3 regions of the Nocardia sp. NPDC060259 genome follow, and region 1 is predicted to be linked to each of the others. Evidence: riboswitches for the same ligand, from Rfam matches in the RefSeq annotation. Region 1 holds a riboswitch; each other region holds the start of a gene.
The links. A riboswitch is a leader RNA that binds a small molecule or an ion and turns the genes downstream of it on or off. The one in region 1 is predicted to bind cobalamin.

Region 2: another riboswitch for cobalamin. It lies ahead of ACFWF2_RS31310 (CbtB-domain containing protein); the one in region 1 lies ahead of ACFWF2_RS18900 (FecCD family ABC transporter permease).
Region 3: another riboswitch for cobalamin. It lies ahead of metE (5-methyltetrahydropteroyltriglutamate--homocysteine S-methyltransferase); the one in region 1 lies ahead of ACFWF2_RS18900 (FecCD family ABC transporter permease).

The regions. Positions count from the first base shown of each region.
Region 1 covers NZ_JBHXAY010000049.1:1,304-7,387, reverse strand. The annotation lists gene ACFWF2_RS18920 (LLM class flavin-dependent oxidoreductase) at 1-630, opposite strand, end outside; gene ACFWF2_RS18915 (ABC transporter ATP-binding protein) at 627-1,388, opposite strand; gene ACFWF2_RS18910 (ABC transporter permease) at 1,364-2,227, opposite strand; gene ACFWF2_RS18905 (ABC transporter substrate-binding protein) at 2,227-3,318, opposite strand; cobalamin riboswitch at 3,433-3,555, shown strand; gene ACFWF2_RS18900 (FecCD family ABC transporter permease) at 3,589-4,620, shown strand; gene ACFWF2_RS18895 (ABC transporter ATP-binding protein) at 4,617-5,699, shown strand; gene ACFWF2_RS18890 (ABC transporter substrate-binding protein) at 5,699-6,084, shown strand, end outside.
Region 2 covers NZ_JBHXAY010000144.1:6,133-12,216, forward strand. The annotation lists gene ACFWF2_RS31275 (TetR/AcrR family transcriptional regulator) at 1-446, opposite strand, end outside; gene ACFWF2_RS31280 (FMN-dependent NADH-azoreductase) at 554-1,207, shown strand; gene ACFWF2_RS31285 (DMT family transporter) at 1,204-1,524, shown strand; gene ACFWF2_RS31290 (SRPBCC domain-containing protein) at 1,580-2,023, shown strand; gene ACFWF2_RS31295 (OsmC family peroxiredoxin) at 2,097-2,534, shown strand; gene ACFWF2_RS31300 (hypothetical protein) at 2,617-3,069, opposite strand; gene ACFWF2_RS31305 (CbtA family protein) at 3,106-3,894, opposite strand; gene ACFWF2_RS31310 (CbtB-domain containing protein) at 3,885-4,085, opposite strand; cobalamin riboswitch at 4,117-4,286, opposite strand; gene ACFWF2_RS31315 (antibiotic biosynthesis monooxygenase family protein) at 4,312-4,635, opposite strand; gene ACFWF2_RS31320 (alpha/beta fold hydrolase) at 4,692-5,432, shown strand; gene ACFWF2_RS31325 (A/G-specific adenine glycosylase) at 5,444-6,084, opposite strand, start outside.
Region 3 covers NZ_JBHXAY010000006.1:41,447-47,530, reverse strand. The annotation lists gene ACFWF2_RS04630 (pyruvate carboxylase) at 1-2,524, opposite strand, end outside; cobalamin riboswitch at 2,802-3,000, shown strand; gene metE (5-methyltetrahydropteroyltriglutamate--homocysteine S-methyltransferase) at 3,143-5,407, shown strand; gene ACFWF2_RS04620 (short-chain fatty acyl-CoA regulator family protein) at 5,591-6,084, shown strand, end outside.

The DNA.
Region 1 (6,084 bases):
CCCCTGCGGCGTCCGCGCGGCATTGAACGGCCCACGCACGCGCAGATGTTCGCCGACGAAGTCGATCGGATGAATCTTGTCCGGGTCGGCGTAGATGCCCGCGGCGCGGTCGAGCAGGATCGCGTCGTCCTCCCAGCTGTCCCACAGGGCGACCACCGCGTCGACGAATTCCCGTGCGCGGGCATACCGTTCGGCGTGATCGGGGTGCCGGTCGAGCCCGAAGTTGGCCGCCGCCAAATCGGTTCCGGTGGTGACGATATTCCAGCCTGCCCGCCCACCGGAGATATGATCGAGCGAGGAGAACAGGCGAGCCAGGTTGTAGGGCTCGTAGTAGGTGGTCGACGCGGTCGCGATGAGACCCAGATGTGTTGTGGCCGTGGCGATCGCGGTCAGCAGCGTGATCGGCTCCAGGCCGGGCGCCGCGTTGTGGCGCACGTCGGTGCGCAGGGCGGGCCCGTCGGCGAAGAACACCGCATCCAGCTTCGCCGCCTCGGCGGTGCGCCCGATCTCCTGGTAGTAGGTGACGTCGTAGATGCGCTCCGGCCTGCTGTCGGGATGCCGCCAGGCGGCCTCGTGGTGCCCCGACGGGTAGATGAACGCGTTGAGACTCAATTGCCGCGGTGCACTCATGACGCTGCTTTCACTTCCTCGAATTCGGTGGTGTCGACGCCGAGCCCGGCCAGCAGGACCTCGCGCAGCCGGACGAACTCCGGGTGCGCGTGCCTGCGCGGGCGCGGCGCGTCGATGCGCTGATCGATGGCGATCCGTCCCTCGTCCAGGACCAGCACCCGGTCGGCGAGCAACACCGCCTCGTCCACGTCGTGGGTCACCAGTAGGACGGCGGGCCGATGCCGCTCGCACAGCGCCTGCAACAGGGCGTGCATGCGGATCCGGGTCAGCGCGTCGAGCGCGCCGAACGGTTCGTCGGCCAGCAGCAGTTCCGGCTCGCGGACCAGCGATCTGGCCAGCGCCACCCGCTGCTGCTCACCACCGGAAAGCTCACGCGGCCAGGCCTTCTCGCGTCCCGCCAGCCCGACCTCGGCCAGCGCCGAGCGCCCACGTTCGGCGGCGTCGCGCCCGGTGAGCCCGAGCACCACATTGTCGAGCACCCGCGCCCAGGGCAGCAGCCGCGAATCCTGGAACACCACCGCCCGCTGGGTCGGCACGGTCAGCTCGCCGGAGCCCGGCACGTCGGCGTCGAGTTCGGCCAGCGCCCGCAACAGCGTGCTCTTGCCGGAACCGCTGCGGCCGAGCAGGGCGACGAATTCGCCGCGCCGGATCTCGATGTCGATGCCGTTCAACACGATTCGATCACCGAAGCCGCGGGTGAGTGCGCCGGTGCGCACCACGATCCGCTCCTCGTTCAGTCGCCCAGTGTCTGTCGCCATGCCAGCGCCTTCCGTTCCGCCGCCCGCACGGCGAGGTCGCCGAAGAGCCCGAGGAGTCCGTAGATCACCAGACCGACGACGATCACGTCGATCTGTCCGTAGGTGCGCGCCTGCGTCATCAGATAGCCGATGCCGCTGGTCGCGTTGACCTGTTCGACCACGACCAGCGCCAGCCAGGAGATGGTCACCGCCAGCCGCAATCCGAGGAAGAATCCGGGCAGCGACCCGGGCAGCGCGACCCGCCGCAGAAAGCCCAACCACGACAGCCCGACCGTCTCGGCGAGCTCCACATACCGGGCATCCACGCTGCGCAGCGAGGCGTGGGTGTTGATGTAGACCGGGATCAGCACGCTGGTCGTGATGACGATCAGCTTCATCTCCTCGCCGATGCCGAACCAGACGATGAACAGCGGGATCAGCGCCAGTGTCGGAATCGAGCGCTTGATCTGCACCGGGCCGTCGACGACCGCCTCACCGAGCCGGCTCAACCCCGCCACCAGCGCGAGCACCACGCCGATCGCCACACCGAGTCCGAGCCCGATCACCGCGCGCTGCAGCGAGGTCAGCAGGTTGGACTGCAACCGCCCGTCGGCGATCAGGTCACCGGCGGTCTGGGCGACCGTCCACGGCGCGGGCAGCGTCTCGGGATCCAGTGCGCCCGTGGCCGATCCGAGCACCCACGCGCCGATGAGCAATGCCGGTCCGAGCGCGAAGCCGAACGGAATCGGCTTGCCCGGTCCGAGCCTGCGCCCGCCCCGCCCGCGCGGCGCGAGCGCCTCGACCGGGGCGGCGGTGCCGGTGCGGATGCGCCGCAGCACACCCGCGTCGATGGTCGCCATCAGCTCGTCGCCGGCGCGAACGCCGCCCCGCTGGTGGTGACCGCCTCGGTGACCGCGGCATCGAAGCGCAGATCGAAGCCGTCCACGGCCTTGATCTTCTTCGGCAGCTCACCCACGGCGTCGATCGCGTCGATGGTGGTCTGCTGGCGGACAACCAACTGCTGATCCAGGTGCGGGAACGTGTAGGTGCCGAGCGAGTCGATGATCCGCTTCGCGTCGTCGGCGCTGACCTTCTGGATCTCGACGTAATACTTGGTCGCCCATTCCTCGCGGTGTGTGTTGGTCCAGTTCCAGGCCCGCACGAACGCACCGACGAGGGCACGGGTGGCCGCTGCCTTCGCCGGGTCCTGCACCACCGCGCGGCGCGCGTACAGGTAGGCCAGGCCGCTGTAGATGCCGGTGGTCTCCGAGTCCGGGATCAGAGACGTGCCCTGGGTGCGCAGCAGGCGGGTGACATTGGGTTCGATCAGCGGAGCCACGTCGACCTGACCGGTGCGCACGGCGTCGAGGAATTCCGCCAGCTGCAGCCGGACCAACTGCACGTCGGTCGGCTTCAGCCCCGCCTTGGTCAGCGCCTTGAGCACCGCGGCCTGCTGCGCGGTTCCCTCGGCGTAGGCGATCTTCTTGCCCTTCAGATCCGTGAGCTTCGTGATCGCGCGCCCCGGCGCGACAGCGAGTTTCAGCGCCTGCGGGTTGGTCTGGTACGAGCCGACGATCGGCACGTCCTGCCCGGCGGCCAGCGCGTGGATCGGCGGAACGTCACCCACCTGGCCCACATCGGCCGCGCCTGCCCGGAACGCCTCGAGAATGGCCGGCCCTCCGATGAAGTTGGCGAACTCGATCTTGAACGGCAGCTTGTCCAGCTCACCGGACAGGCGAAGGGCCGACTGCAGCCGCTCCTGCTGATCGGCGACGATCAGGGTGGTGCCCGGCGGCACCTCGGTCGGCAGCGGCGTGTCAGGGGTGCCGACCGGAGCGTCACTGCCGTTCGAGCAGCCGCTCAGGCCGAGCGTCGCCACGGTAGCCATCGCGAGGAGCGCGGCGGTGGCTCGGCCACGCAGGCCGGGCAGGAAGGTGTGCGGTCGGTGCATGTACGGATTGAAGCAATCGGGCGGTTCACCGAACAGCTTTAGCCTTACCGTGATTGGAACCCGGCCGCGCGCGCCGCCAGCCGTCGCCGTCCCCGGTAGATCTCTGGCACGGGGTGCCGCGCTACAGTCGATGGGTCCTCCCCGGTGGGTGCGGGAATCCGGTGCAATTCCGGAACGGTCGCGCCACTGTGATCGCCTCGCGGCGAGAGTCAGACCTCCCTCGCCGGGCACCCTCCGAAAGGGCCGCGCCTTGCCTGTGGTGAACCCGCGATGATCCGTGCCCGGATCTCGCTCGCCTTACCCCTGCTCGGGGCACTGTTACTGGTCGCCATGCTCGGCGCCACCGGCTTCGGCGCCGAGATCGTCCCTGTGTCCGCGGTGCTCGACACCCTCGGCGCCCGCCTGACCGGGACGACACCCGCCGACCTGGGCATCGACACCATCGTCTGGCAGCTCCGAGTGCCACGCACGGTCCTGGCCGCGGTCGTCGGCGCCGGACTGGCGCTGGCCGGGGCGGCGATGCAGACCCTGGTGCGCAATCCACTCGCCGATCCCTACCTGCTCGGTGTCTCCTCCGGCGCGGGCGTAGGCGCGGCCGCGGTGATCACCTCGGGCCTGTTCGCCGGCGCGGGCATCTGGGCGCTCTCGGGCGGCGCGCTGGCCGGTGCGTTCGGCGCGGCCACCCTCGTCTTCCTCGTCGCCTTCGCCCAGGGTGGTCTGACGCCGCTGCGATTGGTCCTCACCGGCACCGTGCTCGGCTCGGCCTTCGCGGCGTTCAGCAGCTACCTGGTGTTCCGCAGCACCGATCCCGCCGCCGCGCAGTCCGTGCTGTTCTGGCTGCTCGGCAGCCTGGCGGGCGCGGACTGGACGACACTCGCGGTGCCGCTGGTCGTCGTGCTGGTCGCCGGTGTCGTCTTGATGGCCATCGCCGGGTGGCTCGACGCGCTCACTCTAGGCGCGACCACCGCGTCGTCGATCGGTGTTCCGGTGAAGGAACTGCGCATCGGCCTGTTCGTCCTGCTGGCGGTCCTCGTCGGTGTGCTGGTCGCGGTGTCGGGCGGAATCGGCTTCGTCGGGCTGGTGGTCCCTCATGCCGCGCGCATGATCGTCGGTCCGCGCCACCGCAATCTCCTCCCCGCCTGTGCCTTGTGCGGCGCGCTGTTCCTCGTCGTCGCCGACGCCGCGACCCGGGTCCTGGTGCGCCCCACCGAGATCCCCGTCGGCGTCCTCACCGGTCTGATCGGCGCACCGGCCTTCCTGCTCCTGATGGGCAGACGGCGCTACCAGTTCGGCACCTCATGACCGCGCACGACCACACTGCTCGTCGTCCGGCACCGGCCTCCGACGGCGAGCCCGGCAGGTACGCGGGTGACCAGGGCGCCACGCTGTCCCCGCAGCGCGTCGATTCCGCCGGTCCGAATCGTCACGGCGACCGGTCCGACGCGCGCACCGCGGCGGATGGTCCCGGCGAGGCCCGTACCCACGTCCCGCGGGCAGCGACGGACGATCTCCTCGACGACCGGGCGAACGGCACCGAGCACCGCGATGGCAGCGCTGAAGCCCACGGGAACGTCGACAGCGCGGCCCGATCGAACGCCGCGCTGCCCGGGGCGGTGCGGGTGGTCGAGCTGACGTGTTCTGTCGGCAGGCGGAATATCGTTGTCGGCGCAGACTTTTCGATCGAGCCGGGCGAGACCTTGGGCATTGTCGGGCCCAACGGCAGCGGCAAGACGACACTGCTGCGGACGCTGGCCGGTATTGGGAAGCCCGCGCGGGGACAGGTGCTCATCGACGGTCAGGTCCTGCACGACCTGCGTCCGCGCCAACGCGCGACGACCGTCGCTCTGGTCGCACAGGACGAGAGTCCCTCCGCCGACATGCTCGTCGGCGAGGTGGTCGCGTTGGGGCTGACCCCCTATCTGCCGCCGTGGGGACTCGGCGCACCGCGGGAACGTCAGCAGGTCTTGGAAGCGCTCGCCGCGGTCGACCTCGCTGGTTTCGCCGATCGACCGGTGCAGCAGTTGTCGGGCGGCGAACGTCAGCGCGCGCTGCTGGCCCGAGCGCTGCTACAAGACACCCCGGTCCTGCTCCTCGACGAGCCGACCAACCACCTCGACGTCACCCACCAGCTCGACCTTCTCGGCCTGGTGCGCGGACTGCGGCGCACCGTCGTCGCCGCCCTGCACGATCTGTCGCTGGCCGACCGCTACTGCGATCGGATCATCGTGCTGCACAACGGCTCCGCCCGACCACCGGCCCCGCCCGCGCAAGCACTGACGCCCGAGGTCGTCGCCGAGGTGTTCGGTGTCGACGCGGCCCGCGTCAAGCATCCGGCGACCGGCGAAGAACACCTGTTGATCACCCCGCGAAAGGCGCGATGATGAAGAACACCGGCCGCATCCTGGTCACCACCGCACTCGCCGCCGTCCTGGCGGCCTGCACCGGCACGACGGCAGACACCGCGACGACGATCAGCGTGCGCAACTGCGGCAAGGACACTCCGTTCCCCGCGCCCGCGCAGCGGCTGTTCGTCAACGACGGCAACCTCATCTCGATGGTCCTCGCCCTCGGCGCGCAGGACCAGGTGGCCGCCGTGTCGAGCATCCAGCGCGACGCCGACACCCTGCGCAAGCACTACGGCGCCGCCGTCGTCGACGGACTGAAATCCGTCGCCCCCGAATACCCGTCCCGCGAAACCGTGCTCGCACAGCGCCCGGACGTCATGGTGGCCGGCTGGAGCTACGGCTACGACGAGGCGAGCAACCT
Region 2 (6,084 bases), on a different contig from region 1:
AGCGCCCGCACGTGCGCCGACCAGAATCCGTACGCGCCGGTCGCGAAGCGCGCACCCCCGGTTTCGGCACCGAGCACCAGATGCGCATGGGCCGTGAGCAATTCGACCATCGCGGCGTAGAAGGCAGCGAGCCGGTCGGCGGGTGGCGCGCCGGGACCGAGTGGGGGTCGCCCGCACAGGAGTTGTTCCTGGACCGCGCGTTCGTGTTCGTCGAGCAGGGCGACGGCGATCGCGGTGCGGTCGGGATAGCGGCGATAGAGGGTGCCGCGGCCGACGCCCGCCGCCTTGGCGATGTCGTCCATGGTGACCGTGCGCGGGTCGCGGGTGGCGAACAGTTCGGCGGCCGCCGCCAGCACCTTGGCCCGGTTGCGGGCCGCGTCGGTGCGCTCCGCGGGCTGCGGTGCGTCCAGCGCCGTGCCGGTGAGCAGGTCGGATCGGGGCTCCATGGTGTCGACTGTAGCCCAGAAACGAATATATGGACAGACTGTCCACTTGTGTTCTATCGTCGAGACACAACAAGCGGACATGATGTCCATTTATGGAGGGCTCGACCATGACACACCTGCTGCACCTCGACGCCAGCGCTCGCACCCGGTCGCTGAGCCGCAGGCTCGGCGCGGAATTCGTCCAGGCCTGGCGCGCCGAGGCGCCGGACGGCGAGTACACCTATCGCGACCTGACCGCCCAGCCGACACCGTTCATCGGCGAGGGCTGGACCGAACTCTGCGACGGCGTCCTCGCCGCGGGTGGCACCGATCTCGATCGGCTCCCCGAGCTGGCCGTGACCCCTGCCGCGAAGACCGCATGGAAGATCGTCGAACCACTGCTCGCGCAGGTACTCGCCGCCGACGTGATCCTCATCGGCACCCCGATGTACAACTACTCGATCCCCGCCGCGCTCAAGGCCTGGCTCGACCAGATCACCTTCCCGCGCATGTCGCTGGGTGAGCGCAGGTTCGTGGTCGTCGGCGCCCGCGGCGGCGCCTACTCGCCCGGCGCGCCGAAGGCCGCCTACGACTACCAGGAGCGCTACCTGCGCGACTTCTTCGCCGGGCATTTCGCCGTGACCGACACCGTGTTCGTCCACGCCGAACTCGCCAACGCCGTGCAGGACCCGAACCTGGCCCACCTGCGCGCCGCGCACGAGGTCTCGCTCGCCGCCGCGCTGAGCGAAGTGCGGCTGCTCGCACAGGATTACGCGAAATGAGCTGGGTAGTACTCGGCCTCGCCGGCCTCGTCGAGATCATCTGGTCGCAGACCATCAAACCCACCGAGAACTTCACCAAACCCGGCCCGACCCTGCTCTGCATCGCCCTCGGCTCGCTCGCGGTGTACCTGCTCTCGCGAGCCATGCACACCCTCCCGGTCGGCACCGCCTACGCGGTGTTCACCGGAATCGGCGCGCTCGGCGCGATCAGTCTCGGCGTCCTCGTTCACAAGGATCCGCTCAGCGCGGGCCGCATGCTGGCACTGGCGCTGATCCTCGGCGGGATCGTGCTCGCCCGCGTCACCAATCCCGAGTGACGCTGTCGCACAGCCGATGCGGTGATCGGCCGGTCCGGGCAGGTAAGGTCGGCTGATGGACCAGCCAGTTCGCCCCCCGGACCTGTCTGCGCGACCGCACGAGCTCACGGTCGAGCGCGTGATGAAAGCCTCGCCCAGCCTGCTCTACGCGGCCTGGACCCGGGGCCTCGACCTGTGGCTGGCCGTTCCCGGATCGGTCCTCATGCGCCCCGCCGTGAACGAGCCGCTCTACTTCGACACCGGCTCGGCCGACAAGCGCAACCCGCACTACGGCCGCATCCTGCTGCTGGAACCGGACCGGCGGATCGAATTCACCTGGGTCACCGCCGCCACCGACGGCGTGGAGACCGTGGTCGCGGCGGAATTCCTCAAGCAGCCACGCGGCATCCGGCTGCGCCTGCGCCATTCCGGCTTCCCCACCGCAGCCCTCCGTGACCTGCACCAGCAGGTCTGGCCGGCGATGCTGGAGCGGCTGGACGAGGTCACCGGCGTCGCCTGAGCCGGCGAACTCCGGACGGGATCCGAGTAGGTTCGTCACCGGACGCAACACCCACCGAATCGAAAGGATTGCCATGCCGACTCGTAGCGCACGCACCCTCTGGGCAGGCGGACTGCAGGACGGTTCCGGGCAGGTCGAACTGGTCAGCTCCGGCGCGGGCAAGTTCGATGTGACCTTCCCGCGCCGCGCTGCCGAAGTCGCCGAGGGCACCAGCCCGGAAGAGCTGATCGCGGCGGCGCACTCGTCGTGCTACTCGATGGCGCTCTCGGCCGAGATCGCCAATGCGGGCGGCACCCCGGAAAGCCTGGATGTCACCGCCGACGTCACGCTCGCGGCGGACCCGGCCGGTGGGTTCCAGATCAGCAAGATCAAGCTGACCGTGCGCGCCGTCGCCGGCGGGCTCGACGCCGAGGGCTTCTACACCGCGGCCACCGCCGCCAAGAACGGCTGCCCGGTCAGCAAGGCGCTGGCCGGCGTCGCCGAGGTCGAGCTGGACGCCGAACTGATCTGATCCGTCCGGCATTTTCGTGCAGTTCGCCGCTGTCCAGTCGGAAAACTGACTGGCAGGGGCCGGATTGCACGAAAATGCCGGGTCAGCGCTGGGTGAACCACCGATGCCCGGCTGGTGTGTACATCGCCGGAATGGCAATCACCACCGCCAGGATGTGCACGGCCCGGCAGCCGGCCAGCACCGCCGAACTGGGGGAAAGGCCGGCGAACAGCTCGCCGAAGTCGTCGGTCGACAGCATGACCGCCAGCGGCTCGATGATCAGCGAGAGCAAGCCGACAACGCCGATGCCGACGGTCAGCAGCGCGCGGGCCACCCGGCTGCCGTTCACCATGTACAGCGCCACGGCCCCGACGACCAGGTAGATGGCGAGGCGGGGAAGCAATCCCGCTGCGGTGGCGCCGAATTCCCCACCGCCACGAACAGCGCGCAGCATTCCCTCGGCGGCGCCTGCGGCCAGAGCGGTGACGAGACCGCAGAACGCGACGGTCACCGCGCGGGGTCGGGACGCGGAAACGGAAAAGGCAGTGCCGGTCATGACACCGACACTGCCTCTCGCTGATACTCGCGAGGATCACCCTGCGGTAGCGACCCGCTCCACTACTGGAGTGCTACGGCGCGAGGCGAATTCGGTGAGCGCGGCGAAGGCCAGCCCCAAAGCCACCCACAGCGTGGTGGTTTCGGCGAGCGAGGCCACCCGGAAACGCCACAGCAGCGTCGCCGGGAAGTCGTCGGCCACCTCGTTCACGCCGGGCAGCAGCACATAGCCGACGGTCGTGACCAGCACGAACGCGGCCACCCCCGCGATCAGCCGGAGCGTATCCAGCTGGCCGGCCAGCGCCTTGTAGGCCGCGATCGCGGCCGCGACGGCCAGCAGGCCGAGCACGACGGCGGCGACCCACAGCCAGGTGCGGTTGTTGATCGTCTCCGGATCACCCACGGCGGGCGGGTTGGCCGGGTACTTGAAGAACGGCACCGCGACGATCGCCGCCCACGCGAATCCCGCGGCGTACAGCGACAGCTTCGGCCCGGTCAGCGCCGTGAACCGGCGGGCGTAGTTCAGCGCCGACGCCAACAGCGCGCCGAACGCCATCCCGGCCAGCCCGAGCGCGAGGAACTGTCCCGCCTTCTGGCCGGACCGGCTGACCAGCGGTTCTTCTTCCCCGCCATGGGAATGGCCAGCGGGCTCGGCCGCGTCGTGTCCGTGCTCGGCCGGTGCAGCGGCGGCCTCTTCGATGGCGATCGCGGCGTCCACTTGGGTTTCGCCGATGAAATAGCCCACTGTGGCGGCCAGCAGACCGGCGATCAGGCCGGCCAGCAGGCCGCGCAGCAGCAGGGTCTTGAGTGATCCGGTCAGTGGCACGGGACACCGAGCAGGTGACGTCCGTCGTGCATCAGCTCGTGCAGGTACATCCCGCTACGCGAGACGGCCCCCTGGTCGAACCCGACCAGGTACAGGGTGAGCAGTGCAAGCAGAACGACACCGACCGTGACGAGCACGGTTGCCAGGGTGTCCAGGCCGGTATCCCGGCTGGGTGAATGCGCGATGGCCATTCGGGTCCTCCTCAGGGATACGCGTCCCACGGTCGAAGTGTGGTGCGAAGGTGCCGGTGTCTGGCTCTCCGGCACCGGGAACCCGGTACATGGATAACAGTGGCGCGACCGCTCCGGAATCTCACCGGAATTACCGCGCACCCTCGCGTGTGTTCCCTCGAACTGTGACAGTCGCGAGGCGCCCTCGTCAATACGCGCATCCGCATGTCCAGCGGAAACGCCGTTGTCAGGCCTTGGCGGGAACGTCCAGGACGACCTCGAACTCGAGCAGCGAGGCACCGGTCGACACCGGCTTGGGACGCTCGCCCTCGGCACCGTGTCCGGCATGCGCGGCGCGGGCGGGACCGTCGCGCCACGCGGCGAACGATTCCTCCGAATCCCATTGCGTCACCACGAAATACCGGTTGTCGCCGGCCACCGGGCGCAGCAACTGGAAGCCGAGGAAACCGGGGGAGTTCTCCACCGCGTGCGCGCGGGCGGCGAAGCGCTTCTCCAGCTCGGGGCCCGCGCCTTCAGGGATCTCGATCGCATTGATCTTCACAACAGCCATAGCGCCGACAATACGACCGCGCGGGAAACATCCCGCTCTGGGGCACAATCGTCAGGGTGTTGTACGACGAAGGCGGGACCGGCGTCCCGATCCTGCTGCTGCACGGGCTGATGGGCAGCGCGCGCACCTGGACAGATCTGCTCCCGTGGCTGCGCGAATTCGGCCACGTCTACACCGTCGACGCCGCGGGTCACGGCCGGGTGCCGCCCGCCGAGCTCAGCACCGAGGCGTTCGTCGCCGATCTCGCCGGGCTCACCGCCGGGATCACCGAGCCGATGGTGATCGTCGGGCATTCGATGGGCGCGATCCACGGCTGGGTCTTCGCCGCCACCTATCCCGAACGGGTGCGCGCGATCGTCGTCGAGGACATCGCGCCCGATTTCACCGGCCGCACCGCCGCCCACTGGGCCGAGTTGATCCACTCCTGGCCGCAGCCCTTCGCCGACGACCAGGCGGTGCTCGACTACTTCGGGCCGGTCGCAGGCGCCTACTTCCTGCGCGCCTTTACCGCCGCGCCCGACGGCTACCGGCTGCACGGCGAGGTCGACACGTTCCGGGCGATCTCCGAGGAATGGGGCACGCGCGACTTCTGGACCGAATGGAAGTCGCTGCAGGTGCCCGCGCTGCTCATCGAAGGCGAGCACACCATCACCCCGGCCGGTCAGATGCGGGCGATGGCCGACGTGCACCCCGGTGCGGAGTATGTGTGGATCGCCGGGGCCGGGCATCTGGTGCACGACGAACAACCTGCGGCCTATCGCGAGCACGTCGGTCGCTTCCTGCGTCGCGTGCTCTGAACGCAGACGGGTTATCCCGCTGCGCCACCTTCACCGGCCAGTGCGAACAGCCCGTCCTCGGTCTGCTCGATCAACCCGTCGACCAGCAGCGAATCCAGGGCCCGTGCGCGCTGGCCGGGATCGCGCGTCCACGCCAGATCCAGGCGCACCTGTTCCACGGGACCGGACGCGTCGCGCAGCACGTCGAGCAGACGTCCACGCGCCTGACGGTCGGTGCCCTCGTATTTCTGCACCTTGCGGGCCACCTCGGCGGCCGGTTTGCCCGCATCGACCCACGCGCAGGCGGGCAGCGGGCAGCGGGCGCAGTCGGGATTGCGGGCCGTGCACACCAGTGCGCCCAACTCCATCAGCGCCGCAGAGAACGTCGCGGCGCGCGGCACCGGGACAGGCAGCAGCGCCTCGGTCTCGGCGAGATCGCGCGACGACGGATTGCCCGGCTCGCGGCCGTGTACCGCGCGCGCGACCACCCGGCGAACATTGGTGTCCACCACCGGAACTCGCTGGCCGTAGGCGAAGCAGGCTACCGCGCGGGCGGTGTAGGCGCCGATGCCGGGCAGGCTCAGCAGCACGTCGACATCGGCGGGAACCACGTCACCGTGCTCGGCGGCCAGCACCCGCGCGCACTCGTGCAACCGCAACGCCCGCCGCGGGT
Region 3 (6,084 bases), on a different contig from region 1:
GGCCCAACGCGATCGCCTGCTGGCGCAGGTTCGACAGCTGACCACCCGGGATCTCGTGGGTGTACACGCGACCGGTCGGCGCGGGCAGACCCGACTCGAACGGCGCGTACACCTTGCGCAGCGCCTCCCAGTACGGCTCGAGATCGCACACGTTCTGCAGGTTCAACCCGGTATCACGCTCGGTGTGCGCGGCCGCGGCCACGATCGCCGACAGAGCGGGCTGCGAGGTGGTGCCCGCCATCGCCGCGGACGCACCGTCGACCGCGTCCGCACCGGCCTGCCATGCCGCCAGGTAGGTGGCGAGCTGACCGCCGGGAGTGTCGTGGGTGTGCACGTGCACCGGCAGGTCGAAGTTGCTGCGCAGCGCGGTGACCAGCTTCGCCGCGGCGGGAGCGCGCAGCAGGCCCGCCATGTCCTTGATGGCGAGCACATGCGCGCCGGCGTCGACGATCTGCTCGGCCAGCTTCAGGTAGTAGTCGAGGGTGTAGAGCGTCTCGTTCGGATCCAGCAGGTCACCGGTGTAGGACAGCGCGACTTCGGCGATGGCCGTACCGGTTTCGCGCACGGCGTCGATCGCGGGGCGCATCTGGTCGACATTGTTGAGCGCGTCGAAGATACGGAAGATATCGATACCGGTCGTCGCGGCCTCGGACACGAACGAGCGGGTGACCTGCTCCGGGTACGGCGTGTAGCCGACGGTGTTGCGGCCGCGCAGCAGCATCTGCAGACAGATGTTGGGCACCGCTTCACGCAGGGCGGCCAGCCGCTCCCACGGGTCCTCGTGCAGGAACCGCAGCGCCACATCGTAAGTCGCGCCACCCCACGCCTCGATCGAGAGCAGTTCGGGGGTCAGGCGGGCGACATGCCCGGCCACACCGAGCAGACCGTTGGTCCGCACGCGGGTCGCCAGCAGCGACTGGTGCGCGTCACGGAAGGTGGTGTCGGTGACGCCGAGCGCCTTCTGCTCACGCAGCGCCCGCGCGAACCCCTCGGGCCCGAGGGTGAGCAGCCGCTGGCGCGACCCGTCCGGCGGCGCCACCGTCATATCGACAGCGGGCAGCTTGTCGTACGGGTACACCGTGGTCGGGCGGTCACCGTGCGGCTTGTTGACGGTGACATCGGCCAGGTAGCTCAGGATCTTGGTGCCACGGTCGGCCGAGCCACGCGAGGTCAGCAGTTCGGGACGCTCGTCGATGAACGAGGTGGTGACCCGGCCCGCCTGGAAGTCGGGATCGTCGAGCACCGACAGCAGGAACGGGATGTTGGTCGTGACGCCACGGATACGGAACTCGGCCAGCGCGCGACGGGCGCGGGCGGCCGCTGCGGGCAGGTCGCGACCACGGCAGGTCAGCTTGACCAGCATCGAGTCGAAGTAGGCGCCGATCTCCGCGCCCAGGTTCGCGCCGCCGTCGAGACGGATGCCCGCGCCGCCGGGGGTGCGGTAGGCGGTGATGCGGCCGGTGTCGGGACGGAAGCCGTTGGCCGGATCCTCGGTGGTGATACGGCACTGCAGCGCGGCGCCACGGATGGATACCTTGTCCTGGCTCAGGCCGAGGTCGGCGAGGGTCTCGCCGGAGGCGATCCGCAACTGCGACTGCACCAGGTCGACATCGGTGATCTCCTCGGTCACCGTGTGCTCGACCTGGATCCGCGGGTTCATCTCGATGAACACGTGCTTGCCACGCTCGTCGAGCAGGAACTCGACCGTGCCCGCGTTGCTGTATCCGATCTGGCGGGCGAAAGCCACGGCGTCGGCGCAAATCCGTTCCCGCAGTGCGGGATCCAGGTTCGGGGCGGGCGCGAGCTCGATCACCTTCTGATGACGGCGCTGCAGCGAGCAGTCCCGTTCGAACAGGTGCATCACATTGCCGTGCTGGTCGGCCAGAATCTGCACCTCGATGTGGCGCGGGTTCACCACCGCCTGCTCGAGGAACACCGTCGGATCACCGAACGCCGACTCGGCCTCACGCGAGGCCGCCTCGATCGACTCGCGCAACTGCTCCGGCGCGGCGACCCGGCGCATACCGCGACCACCACCACCGGCCACAGCCTTGACGAAGATCGGGTACTCGAACTCCTGCGACGCGGCCAGCAGCGCGTCGATGTCGGCGCTGGGCTCGCTCGACTTCAACACCGGCAGCCCGGCAGCCTTGGCCGCGGCGATGGCGGTGGCCTTGTTACCGGCCATCTCGAGCACCGAGGCCGAGGGACCGATGAAGGTGATGCCCGCACGCTCACAGGCCGCGGCGAGATCAGGGTTCTCCGACAGGAAGCCGTAACCGGGGTAGATGGCGTCGGCGCCCGCCGACTTGGCCGCGTCGATGATCGCCTCGATCGACAGGTACGCCCGGACCGGGTGCCCTTCCTCGCCGATCTGATACGACTCGGCCGCCTTCAGCCGGTGCACGGAGTTGCGGTCCTCGTGGGGGAACACCGCGACCGTTCCGATGCCGAGTTCGTATGCCGCGCGGAAGGCGCGAATGGCGATCTCACCACGATTGGCGACCAAGACTTTCGAGAACATTCGACCACGGTACCCGGCCGTGACCGCGCGACCGACACGCAAGGTGCCTTCGCAGCAATCTTCACATCGCACACCCGCCCACCTGCGAAGTTGCGTTCATCCGGCCGTCACATCTCACCGCGGCGACCGGTCGGCGGTGCGCCCGCAACGCGCAGGTCACGCCGGGTGCACCGGCAGGGCGGTAGCTGTCACCGCCGGCGAGGCCCTATGCTGAGTGATGCAGCTGGTTCGCCTGCGCGGTGGAAGAGTCGGAGCCCCGACCTCCCGCGCCGGCGTCGAAACCCGGGCACGCGTCGCCGCGCGCCGGGTGAAGAGGGAACCCGGTGAGAATCCGGGACTGTCCCGCAGCGGTATGCAGGAACGACCGCCGTCAACAGCACTGGGCACGATGCCTGGGAAGCGACGGCCAGTAGGTCGGTCGAACACACGACCGGTGCCAGCGAGTCCGAAGACCTGCCGACTGTGCCGGATACGCCGTATCCGGCGGCCACCGCCTCGTGGATCGGGCGCGCTGACCACCTGTGCCGACCTGTCGCGTCTTCGCGGCGGGTCCCTCCGGTGTCGGCGGCTGCCCGCGGTAAGGCGACGGCTCTCCCTGCACGACACTGGAGAATCTCCGTGACTGTTTCGCACTCTCCGTTCACCGCAACGGTTCTCGGCCTGCCGCGGGTCGGCCCGAACCGGGAACTCAAGCGCGCCACCGAGGCCTACTGGGCGGGCCGCGTCGATGCCGAGCACCTGCACGCCGTCGGCCGCAAGCTGCGCCGGGCGCAGTTCGCCGAATCGCAGGCGGCCGGACTGGATTCGGTGCCGGTCGGCACCTTCTCCTACTACGACCAGATGCTCGACACCGCAGTCCTGCTCGGCGCGCTACCGCCCCGCGTGGCCGCGATCGCCGACCCGCTCGACCGCTACTTCGCGGCCGCGCGCGGCACCGACACCGTCGCCCCGCTGGAAATGACCAAGTGGTTCGACACCAACTACCACTACCTGGTGCCCGAGATCGACGCGGCCACCACGTTCTCCCTGCACCCCGAGAAGCTGCTGGCCGAACTGGCCGAGGCGATCGAACTCGGCGTGCAGGCGCGGCCGGTGGTGATCGGCCCGCTCACGTTCCTGAAGCTGGCCAAGGCGGCCGACAGCAACGCCCTCGATCGGCTGCCCGAGCTGGTCGCGCTCTACGGCGACCTGCTGACCCAGCTGGCCGACGCGGGCGCGCAGTGGGTGCAGATCGACGAGCCGGTGCTGGTCACCGACCTCACCGAGGCCGAGCTCGCCGCCGTCCGCGAGACCTACACCGCGCTGTCGCGCGTGCCGCAGCGGCCCGCGATCCTGGTCGCGACCTACTTCGGGCATCCCGACGCGGCACTGGGCGCCCTCGCCGACACCGCCGTCGACGGCATCGCGGTCGACTTCACCGCGGGCACGAAGCTCGCCGACATCGCGGTGCTGCCCGCGCTGGCAGGCAAGCTGCTCGTCGCCGGTGTCGTCGACGGACGCAACATCTGGCGCACCGATCTCGACGCCGCACTCGGCACGCTGGGCGCCCTGCTCGGCAGCGTCGCCTCCGTGGCCGTGTCCAGCTCGGCCTCGCTGCTGCACGTGCCGTATTCGCTGACCCCCGAGACCGGGCTCGACGAGCGGCTGCGGTCGTGGCTGGCCTTCGGCGCCGAGAAGGTCGCGGAGGTGCGCGTCCTCGCCACGGCCCTGACCTCGGGCACCGACGCCGTTGCCACCGAGCTGGCCGCGGCCCGCGATGCCGCCGAATCCCGCCGGACCGACCCCCGCCTGCACAACGAGCAGGTGCGGGCCCGGCTGGCCGGACTCGGCGAGGGCGATCTGAACCGGCTCCCGGCCGACGAGCGCCGGGCGCTGCAGCGCGATCACCTCGATCTGCCGCTGTTGCCGACCACCACGATCGGCTCGTACCCGCAGACCTCGGCGATCCGGCTGGCTCGCGCCGCGCTGCGCAAAGGCGAGATCGACGAGGGCGAGTACGTGCGCCGGATGCGGGCCGAGATCGCCGAGGTGATCACGCTGCAGGAGAAGCTGGGCCTGGACGTACTGGTACACGGCGAGCCCGAACGCAACGACATGGTGCAGTACTTCGCCGAACTCCTCGACGGCTTCGCCGCCACCGAGAACGGCTGGGTGCAGTCCTACGGCACCCGCTGCGTGCGTCCGCCGATCCTGTTCGGCGACGTCTCGCGCCCGGAGCCGATGACGCTGTCGTGGATCGGCCACGCCCAGTCGCTGACCAGCAAGCCGGTCAAGGGCATGCTCACCGGCCCGGTGACGATCCTGGCGTGGTCGTTCGTCCGCGACGACCAGCCGCTGGGCGAGTCGGCGCGTCAGGTCGCGCTGGCGATCCGCGACGAGACGGTCGACCTGGAAGCCCAGGGGACCCGGATCATCCAGGTCGACGAGCCCGCCCTGCGCGAACTGCTGCCGCTGCGCGCGGCGGATCAGCCCGCCTACCTGCGGTGGTCGGTGGACTCGTTCCGGCTCTCGACCGCCGGTGTCGCCGACACCACCCAGGTGCACACCCACCTGTGCTACTCGGAGTTCGGTGAGGTGATCTCGGCGATCGCGGGCCTGGACGCCGATGTCACCTCGATCGAGGCGGCGCGCTCGCACATGGAGGTCCTCGACGACCTGAACGCGGCCGGTTTCGCGCTCGGGGTCGGCCCCGGCGTCTACGACATCCACTCCCCGCGGGTGCCCTCGGTCGAGGAGATCACCACCTCGCTGGCCGCCGCGCTGAAAGCGGTGCCCGCCGAACGGCTCTGGGTGAACCCCGACTGCGGTCTCAAGACCCGTGGCCCGGCGGAGGTCGAGGCGTCGCTGCGCAACCTGGTGACGGCGGCGGCCGCACTGCGCTGAGCGGACCGCTGCCCCGGACGGGGCGAATCCGTCCGGGGCGGCGAGTCCCGCCTGCCACCGCCGTCCCCCTTCGCACGTTACGCACCAGTAGTCACAGGTAAATTCCCTTGCAGGACTGGACTTCTCCCAGGACAATCGCCATTTCGAGCGAACATTGCAAACCCGGAGAGTTAGGATCTCGGCGTGCGGAAGATGTACGCGGGGGCCAGGCTACGACGGCTGCGTGAAGAACGACGGATGACTCAGGCGGCGCTCGCGAAATCGCTGGATCTCTCCCCCAGCTATCTCAATCAGCTCGAGCGCGATCAGCGCCCGCTCACCATTCCCGTTCTGCTGAAACTGAACTCGACCTTCGATCTGGACGTGCAGTTCTTCGCCGCCGACTCCGACGCGCGCCTGGTCTCGGATCTGCACGAGGTGCTCGTCGAAGCCGCGGGGGGCGGCGACACCGCGCCGATCACCGAGGTCGAGGAACTCGCGACCCGGCTCCCCGAGGTCGCGCGGATCGTCATCGCCATGCACCGAAGGTTGCGCGCGGCCACCGATCAGCTCGATCTGCTGTCGTCACGGGTCGACACGCCCAGCGGCGCGCCGGGCACCCCCATGCCGTACGAGGACGTGCGGGACTTCTTCTACGACCACCGCAACCACATCTCCACCCTCGATCACGCGGCCGA